Regions from separate parts of the Arthrobacter sp. NPDC080086 genome, predicted to be linked through region 1. Evidence: riboswitches for the same ligand, from Rfam matches in the RefSeq annotation. Region 1 holds a riboswitch; the other holds the start of a gene.
What was found. Region 1 has a riboswitch for cyclic di-AMP ahead of AB0305_RS10540 (peptidoglycan DD-metalloendopeptidase family protein). Riboswitches for the same ligand answer to the same signal wherever they lie in the genome.
Positions count from the first base shown of each region.

Region 2: it holds a riboswitch for cyclic di-AMP, as region 1 does, so the genes downstream of both, AB0305_RS07970 (hypothetical protein) here and AB0305_RS10540 (peptidoglycan DD-metalloendopeptidase family protein) in region 1, are expected to answer to the same signal.

Region 1 is NZ_JBFBKP010000024.1:35,979-40,385, reverse strand. It holds gene AB0305_RS10545 (NlpC/P60 family protein) at 1-392, opposite strand, end outside; cyclic di-AMP (ydaO/yuaA leader) riboswitch at 659-852, opposite strand; gene AB0305_RS10540 (peptidoglycan DD-metalloendopeptidase family protein) at 965-1,783, opposite strand; cyclic di-AMP (ydaO/yuaA leader) riboswitch at 1,786-2,028, opposite strand; gene AB0305_RS10535 (metal-dependent transcriptional regulator) at 2,148-2,843, opposite strand; gene serC (phosphoserine transaminase) at 3,097-4,227, shown strand; gene AB0305_RS10525 (MFS transporter) at 4,253-4,407, opposite strand, start outside.
Region 2 is NZ_JBFBKP010000016.1:473-4,879, forward strand. It holds gene AB0305_RS07965 (glycosyltransferase family 39 protein) at 199-2,205, shown strand; cyclic di-AMP (ydaO/yuaA leader) riboswitch at 2,416-2,603, shown strand; gene AB0305_RS07970 (hypothetical protein) at 2,602-3,348, shown strand; gene upp (uracil phosphoribosyltransferase) at 3,468-4,103, opposite strand; gene AB0305_RS07980 (phosphatase PAP2 family protein) at 4,116-4,407, opposite strand, start outside.

The DNA of each region.
Region 1 (4,407 bases):
ACCGCGGTGCCGGCGGCCGGGGTGGCTGCGGCGGTGGTGTCTGCTTCCTGCACCTTGACGACGGGCTTCGGGGCCTCGACGACTGGGGCGGCCGCGGTAGTCACAGCAGGCTTCTCGTAGGAGATGGCGATGCTGGAGGCCGCCGAGATGGTGGCCGGAGCGGTGGACTGAACCTCGGTGGCGGAAGCAGAGGTGGATTCGCGCTGAACGTTGGTCTCAGCGGCGTTGGCCGCGATACCGCTGGTCAGGACCAGGCCGGAGGCAGCAGCGATAACCGCGGCCTGGCGACCCATGCCACCGGCGTTGTCGCCGACGGCCTTGGCAATGACAGCCAGCGAGTTGGTCTTGGTGACCTCCGCGCGGTGGCGTGCAATGGTTGCACGAGTAGTCATTTAGTTCTCTCTTTCGTGATCCTTTGTGTCCGCGCTCTTGAACAGGCGGGACTAAGGACGCTCCGGCATCTTGGGGGTACGCCGGATCGCCCCGAAACGGGTTTCTTTAGCGAAGGGTGTACTGCGAAGACGCGCCAAAAGCAGGAACTGCATTGCGTGAACCATCCCGGGCGCCGGCAAGGGCAACGCGGTGCATGGTAATCAGCGGGCTCGACTGAGCCTCGCCGGCGCGAAAACGCGCAGCATTGTGGCGTGAAGACACGAAAGTAGCCTCTCCCAATGCCTACGAGGTGAGCTGTCGGATTCGGATGGGAGTCACCCGGCCGCTCCGCTTCCTGGGAAGCTTTGCGACTTAACCCCTAGGCCTTCTTGCGAAGACCAAAATTGGTTCCCCCGCCCCTGCCAGACGATGTCATGCGAACGGACCTTGAGCGGTGGCAGAGTTAGGCAATCCACTCAAGAGCGCCAACTTCGGTGAAGTTGGCGTGCTTCATACGGTACAACAGTTCGGACTCAATGTCACATTCAGATCACGGCGTGTCACGGAAGTGTGAGCATTGCGAAGGGCTCTTCTAGAGCCAGCCCAGCGGATCAACGACGTCCCCATTGACCATCACCTCGAAGTGGAGGTGGCAGCCGGTGGAGGCACCGGTTGTTCCGCTCATCGCTATCACATCGCCACGGGAGACCTTCTGGCCGACGTGGACGCTGGATGACGACAAGTGGTTATACGTGGTCTCCAGGCCATTGCCATGGTCGACCACAATCCGGTTGCCGCCCCCGTAGGGGTGCCAGCCGGAGAAGGTTACGGTGCCGCTTGCTGCGGCATGGACGGCCGTCCCGCACTGGGCGGCGTAGTCCTGGCCGCGGTGGAATTCGCCCACCGCGCCGGTAATGGGGCTGATCCGGTAACCGAAGGGCGAAGCCGTGATCATGGTGTCCAGCGGGGCGCCGAGCGTCCCCGCGGATGCGGCGCGGGTGATGGAGCCGACGGATTGCGCGCTGAGCAGCTGCTTGAGCTTGCCGTCCGGGTCGCCCTTGGTGGTGACGGCGGTGCGGTTGAAGTCGATCTGGGCCGCGGCGGCCTTGACCTCGGGCTGGGCCGCCGCGGAGACAGATCCCGAGGTGGGGGCGTCGACGGCCAGAGCGGGGCCGGTAACGGGGACGGCCACGGTGAGCGCGATGCCAGCGGCGGCCAGGGTCATGCCGGCCTTCTGGCCCATGCCGGTGACGGCGGCGAAGTCTGCGACCTGGCGGAGCGGGCTGCGCCGGCTGCGGCGCTCGTCCCGGTGCGCGTCGCGGGGGCGCGGGGCGGTGACGTCGACGGCGGGGCGCGGCTCCGGAGCCGGGCCGGCGGCGCGGCGGCGCCCGCGGACGGTCTGCGTGCTCAAGTGGTTCCTCTCTGAAAAGCCTGCGAAGTTAGCTGTCGGATTCGGGTCAGAGAGTGCATAGACCCGGTCCGCCGATGCAAGCATCCAGGCAGAGAGGCACCCGGAAATGGTGTCCTCAGAGAGTTCGCTTGCCGCTAGCGGACTTCACCCCAAGGCCGGAATTACCGGCCGGTAGTGGTTCCCCCGCCTCTGCCAGAAGGTGATTCGCACCCTGATCCGCTGGCAGAGCTCGGCTTCGGATCAGGTAACGCTTTAGTCTCGGTACTAGTCGATAACTATAGGGGATTAAGACCCGTAGTAATAATTTCGTTATCTCCTAGACGGGCTAGTAAACAGCACACTTACGGTATGCTTCCGCGTCGCCCTACCCGCGGGTAACGAAAACGTGGGCGGCGACCTCGGGCGGCAGCTCGAGCGCGCCCTCAATGTCGGGGACGCGGACGGAGATGTACTCCCCCACCCGCTCCAGCGAGACGGTGGCCCCGGGCCGGATACCGCCCTCGTCCAGCTGCACCAGCAGCTCGGGTTCCACCTGGATGGGTTCGGCAAGCCGGCTCACGGTGATTCTGGAGTCCGCGGCATATCCCGCCATGGCGTCCAGGAGGTTGACGACGCCGTCGGCCTGTTCCGCCGTCGGCAGACCGCCCAGTTCGGCGAGGCCCGGGATGGGGTTGCCGTACGGGGAGACGGTGGGGTGGTCCAGCATCTCGAAGATGCGGCGCTCAACCCGTTCGCTCATCACGTGCTCCCAGCGGCAGGCTTCCTCATGGACATAGGCCCAGTCCAGGCCGATCACGTCGGCCAGCAGCCGTTCGGCGAGGCGGTGCTTGCGCATCACCTCGGTGGCGCGCCGCCGACCCACCTCGGTCAGTTCCAGGTGGCGGTCGCCGGAGACCACGACCAGCCCGTCGCGTTCCATCCGGCCGACGGTCTGGGAGACGGTGGGTCCGGAGTGGCGGAGTCGTTCGGCAATGCGGGCCCGGAGCGCGACGATGTTCTCTTCCTCAAGCTCCAAAATGGTCCGAAGATACATCTCCGTAGTGTCGATCAGATCCGTCATCCAGCTCAGCTCCTTGAGCGCCGTCCTTGCGTCATTCCACCGTACAGCGTGCGGGGTGCGGCCACCCGGGATCCGCCATACGCTCCGGACAGCCTAGCCTATTGTGAATTACTCCGGATAATTTGAGGGCCGGCTTCCTGACCGGACTATGACAGCCCGTTTTCCGGCACCGGGGCCGCCGTCGGGCAGAATGGAAGCGGTCCTTACCGGCCGACCAGCCACCTCTCGCACCCAGCCGACCATTGGAGCCATTGTGAGCGACACCAGCATCACCATTCCCGCGAACCTTCTTCCCAAGGACGGCCGGTTTGGCGCCGGGCCCTCGAAGGTCCGCCCGGAACAGATGGAGGCCCTGGCGTCGGCCTCGACCACCCTGCTCGGCACCTCCCACCGCCAGGCCCCGGTCAAGAACCTGGTGGGCTCGGTCCGCTCCGGCCTCAGCGACTTCTTCCGCGCCCCCGAGGGCTACGAGGTGGTCCTGGGGGTGGGCGGCTCGACGGCGTTCTGGGATATCGCCAGCTTCGGGCTCGTGGAGAACAAGGCACAGCACCTCTCCTTCGGCGAGTTCGGCTCCAAGTTCGCCGCCGCCACGAACAAGGCGCCCTTCCTGGCCGAGTCCTCGATCATCAAGGCCGAGCCGGGCACCCGGCCCGAGGCGCGGGCGGAGGCCGGTGTGGACGTCTACGCCTGGCCGCAAAATGAGACCTCCACCGGCGTGGCCGCCCCGGTCCGGCGGGTGGCCGGTGCGGAGGAGGGTTCGCTGGTCCTGGTCGACGCGACCTCCGCCGCCGGCGGCCTGGATGTCGACGTCGCGGAGTCCGACGTCTACTACTTCGCGCCGCAGAAGAACTTCGCCTCCGACGGCGGCCTGTGGCTTGGCCTGTTCTCCCCCGCGGCCCTGGAGCGGGCCGCCCGGGTCAAGGCCTCCGGCCGCTGGATCCCGGACTTCCTGGACCTGCAGACCGCCATCGACAACTCGCGGCTGAACCAGACCTATAACACCCCCGCGCTGGCGACCCTGGTGACCCTGGACGCGCAGGTGCGCTGGCTCAACGCCAGCGGAGGCCTGGACTTCGCCGCGGCGCGCACCGCCGACTCCGCCGGACGGATTTACCGGTGGGCCGAGGCGTCCAGCTTTGCCACCCCGTTCGTTACGGACCCGGCCGACCGCTCCAACGTGATCGCCACGATCGACTTCGACGAGTCGGTCGACGCGGCCGCGATCGCCAAGGTGCTGCGCGCCAACGGGATTGTCGACACCGAGCCGTACCGGAAGCTGGGCCGTAACCAGCTGCGGATCGCGACCTTCGTAGCGATCGAGCCGGACGATGTGTCGGCCCTGCTGGAGTGCATCGACTACGTCGTGGCAGAGCTGGCGAAGTAGGCCCGGGGCCGCCCTCCGGGGCGGCCTAGCGGCTGGCGGCGTCGTCGGGGTTTACCGCCCGGACGACGCCGTCGTCGTCTGCCGTGCCGATCGCCCCGCCGGGCACCAGCCGGAAGAAGCGCAGGCCGCGGGCCCGCCGGTTGAAGGCGATCCGCAGGTGGCGTGCCCGGATGATCCAGG
Region 2 (4,407 bases), on a different contig from region 1:
ACCGCTTGCACCGACCTCACAAGCACCGGCTCCGCCGTCACTTCCCCCGCCGGGCCCGGGCCCGGAGCAAGCCCGGCGACTGAGGCTGCCGGCTCCGGGCTGCGCCACCCGCGGTGGCGCGGTCGCCGCCGCCGGAACCTCCGGCCGCAGGCGTCCACTCGGCAGCACCCCTTGCCGCCCCTATCCCGGCGCCAGGTCATGGCACAGCGGGCGGAACTGGCCGCCCTGCTTGCCGGAACCGCGGTGCTCTACCTCTGGAACCTCGGCGCCTCCGGCTGGGCGAACGCCTTCTACTCCGCGGCGGCGCAGGCCGGCTCGCAGGACTGGACGGCCTGGTTCTTTGGCTCCTCGGACGCGGCAAACGCCATCACGGTGGACAAGCCGCCGGCGTCGCTCTGGGTGATGGGCCTGTCCGTGCGGCTTTTCGGGCTGAGCTCCTGGAGCGTCCTGGCGCCCGAGGCTCTGATGGGTGTCGCGACGGTGTGGCTGGTCTACCTGGCCGTCCGCCGGGCCGCCGCACCCGCGACGGCGGACGCCCGGCTGGCCCACCGCGCCGGACTGATCGCCGGGGCCGTGATGGCCCTGACCCCCGTGGCCGTGCTGATGTTCCGCTTCAACAACCCGGATGCCCTGCTGGTCCTGCTGATGACGGCCGCAGCCTACGCGGTGCTGCGCGCCATCCAGGACGCCCGGCTGCGCTGGCTGCTCCTGGCCGGGGTGCTGCTGGGCTTCGGGTTCCTGACCAAGCAGCTGCAGGTGCTGCTGGTGGTCCCGGGCTTCACCGCGGCCTACCTGCTCGCCGCACGCGCCGGCCTGGGCCGGCGGCTGCTGCACCTGCTCGCCACGGGAGCGGCGATGGTGGTGGCGGCCGGCTGGTGGCTGGCCGCCGTCGAGCTCACCCCGGCGGCTGACCGGCCCTACATCGGCGGCTCGCAGGGCAACTCCATCCTGGAACTGACCCTGGGCTACAACGGCCTGGGCCGGCTCAGCGGGGACGAGACGGGGAGCGTCGGCGGCGGCAACGGCTGGGGCACCCCCGGCCTGCTCCGGCTTTTCAACAGCGAGTTCGGCGGGCAGATCGCCTGGCTGCTGCCGTCGGTGCTGCTGCTGGCGGCTGGGCTGCTGTGGCTGGGCCGGCGGGCGCCACGGACCGACGCCGTCCGCGCCTCCGTGGTGGTCTGGGGCGGCTGGGTGCTAGTCACCGGGCTGACGTTCAGCCTGATGGCCGGCATCATCCACCCGTATTACATGGTGGCGCTGGCCCCGGGGGTCGCCGGGTTGGCCGGTCTGGGGTCGGTGCTGCTGTGGCAGCGGCGGGATCAACCCGGTGCCGCCGGGACGCTCGCCGCCGCGGTGGCCGCGGCCGGTTTCATGGCTTTCGAGCTGCTGGGCCGCACGCCCGCGTTCGTTCCGTGGCTGCGCTGGCTGGTGCTGGCCGTGGCGCTGGCAGCGGCCGTCGGGGTGATGGTTCCGGCCGTCCGGGCCCGGGTCGCCGGCGCGTCCGCCGCCGGGACCACTGGCCCGCTGTCCCCTGGCGGCCCGACAGCGGCGCTCTTGGGACGTACGACGGCGGGACTCGCCGTCGTCGCGGCCCTCGCCGGTCCCCTGGCGTACTCGCTGTCCACCGCCGCCACCGCGCACTCCGGCTCGATCGTCAGCGCGGGGCCTGCGGTGGGTGGCCGGGCGGGCCTGCCGGCCATGTTCGGCGGCACGGGCGGAGCCATGGGCAACGCGCAGGGCAATCCCTTCGGCCCGACCAACGGCACCGGGGCCAACAGCAACGGGGCAAACGGCAACGGGGCAAACGGCACCGTCCGCGGCCAGGGCGGGGGCATGGGCGGCGGAATGGGCGGGCTCCTCGGCGCGACCACCCCGTCGTCTGCCTTGGTGGATGCCCTCGAAACGGACGCCGGCCGTTACACCTGGGCGGCCGCCGTCGTCGGGTCCAACAACGCCGCCGGTTACCAGCTCGCCACGCAGCTGCCCGTGATGGCCGTGGGCGGGTTCAACGGCACCGACCCCGCACCCACTCTCGAGCAGTTCCAGCAGTACGTCGCCGAAGGCCGGATCCACTACTTCATCGCCGGCCGCACCATGCAGGGCGAAAGCGGATCCGACGACGCCGCCAGGATCGCCGACTGGGTGACGGCCACCTACCCCGCCCAGAGCGTCGGCGGCACCACGGTGTACCTGCTGGCGAAGTAGCCGCCCCGGACGGTCCGCCGTTTCGACGGTTCCCTGCCGCGTAGACGTCTCCAAGCGTCGGGCATGCAGGGAACCGTCGAAACGGCCCGAAACACAGGACCCGCCCACTGCAAATCGGCAACCAGCCACACCGCGGCGTTACCTAAATGTGACATGAGGGAGAAAGTCCGGTACCGTTTTTATGGTGCGGCCATCGATCTGGCCGCATATCCGGGTCTGACGCCAAACTCTGCCGCTTCCCGGATTCCATGGATTGAGGCAGAGACGGGGAACCCAGAGTTCCCGGGCACCTGCATCCATGCACCCCTTGGGGTTAAGCCGACTCGTTGATCATCCGAGCGGCCGGATTTCTCTTCCGAACCCGACAGCTAACTCCGTAGGCGTTGAGAGGCGAACATGACTGAACACAAGGCACCCGTGCGCCTAAAAGGCGCTAAACGCACCTCCTCGGCCGACGTCGCGCGCCACCGCGCCGACCCGGCCCAGGGCTCGGCCACCCGAGGCCGCGCCAGCTTTGGCTCCAAGGGCAAGCTCACCGCCGTCGCGCTGACCGCGGCCGCCGTGCTGCTGGGCGCCGGCGCCGCAGGCCAGGCCACCGGCACCACCGCCCCGGTCGCGACCGCCACCCAGGCCCCGGCCCTGCAGCTCTCCGACCTGGAACGGCTCGGCAGCTACACCCCGGCCACGGCACCGGCCAGCGTCGAAGCCCAGGCCTCCAAGGTCACCCCCGAGACCCCGGCTCCGTCCACCCCCGCTCCGTCCACGCCGGCCCCCGCACCGGCTGCTCCGGCTCCCGCCGCGGCACCCGCCCCGGCCCCGCAGCCAGTGGCCGTCGACGATCCCGCCGGCGCACAGGCCTACGCCGCCTCGCAGCTGCCGGCCCACGGCTGGGCCCCGAGCGAGATGCAGTGCCTGATGAAGCTCTGGACCCGCGAATCGGACTGGAAGACCACGGCCACCAACCCGTCCAGCGGTGCCTACGGCGTGGTCCAGTCCCTCCCGGCCGAGAAGATGGCCAGCGCCGGCGCGGACTACATGACCAACTACCGCACCCAGATCAACTGGGGCCTGCAGTACGTGCAGGAACGGTACGGCTCCCCCTGCGGCGCCCTGAACTTCCACTACGCGAACAACTGGTACTAAGCCGCCAAGGCTGACGCCACCCCGCGCAGATACAGCAAAGGCACCGGATCTCGTCAGATCCGGTGCCTTTGCTGTATCCCCGGGCGGCCCGTTCAGCGGCCCGAGGGAAAGCGGACGCGCTACCCGGCGATGCCGTAGAGCCGGTCGCCAGCGTCGCCCAGGCCGGGGACGATGTAGGACTTCTCGTTCAGCTTCTCGTCGATGGAGGCCAACACGATCGTGACGTTGGCGTCGGAGAGCTCTTCCTCCAGCTTGGCCAGGCCCTCGGGGGCGGCCAGCAGGCAGATGCAGGTGACGTCGGAGGCGCCGCGCTTGAAGAGGAACTTGATCGCCTCGCGCAGGGTGCCGCCGGTGGCCAGCATGGGGTCCAGGACGAAGATCTGACGGTCGGTCAGGTCCTCGGGGAGCCGCTCGGCGTAGGTGATGATGTCCAGGGTTTCCTCGTCGCGGGCCATGCCCAGGAAGCCGACCTCCGCGGTGGGGACCAGCTTGGTCATGCCCTCGAGCATGCCGAGGCCGGCGCGGAGGATCGGGACCACCAGCGGGGTGGGCTTGGTGAAGGCCGTGCCGATGGTGGTGCTGACCGGGGTCTCGATGGTGACCGGTTCGGTGCGGACGTCGCGGGTTGCCTCGTACGCCAGCAGCGTGACCAGCTCTTCGGTGAGCTGGCGGAAGACGGGTGACGGGGTGTTCTTGTCCCGCAGAACGGTGAGCTTATGGGCCACCAGCGGGTGGTCGACAACGAGAGTGCGCATGGGTCAAAACTATCATCCGGACGCTTCGGACCGCCCCCGCCCGCCGGGTGTCCCGGCCTCGTCCGCCGCCCCGCGACGATGCGCCGTTTCGGCGTCGTGGTGCCCGTCCGGCGCCTTCTCGCGCAGGCGCTGGCCGTTGTCGAAGGTGGGCGCCGGGCCGGTCCGTTCCCGGTGCCTGATCACGTGGAACAGCCGATGCGCCAGGATCACGATGCCCACCCAGCCCAGGCCGAGCGCCCAGCCGAAGATCACGTCGGTCATCCAGTGATGGCCTAGGAACACCCGGCTCATGCCCATCGCGATG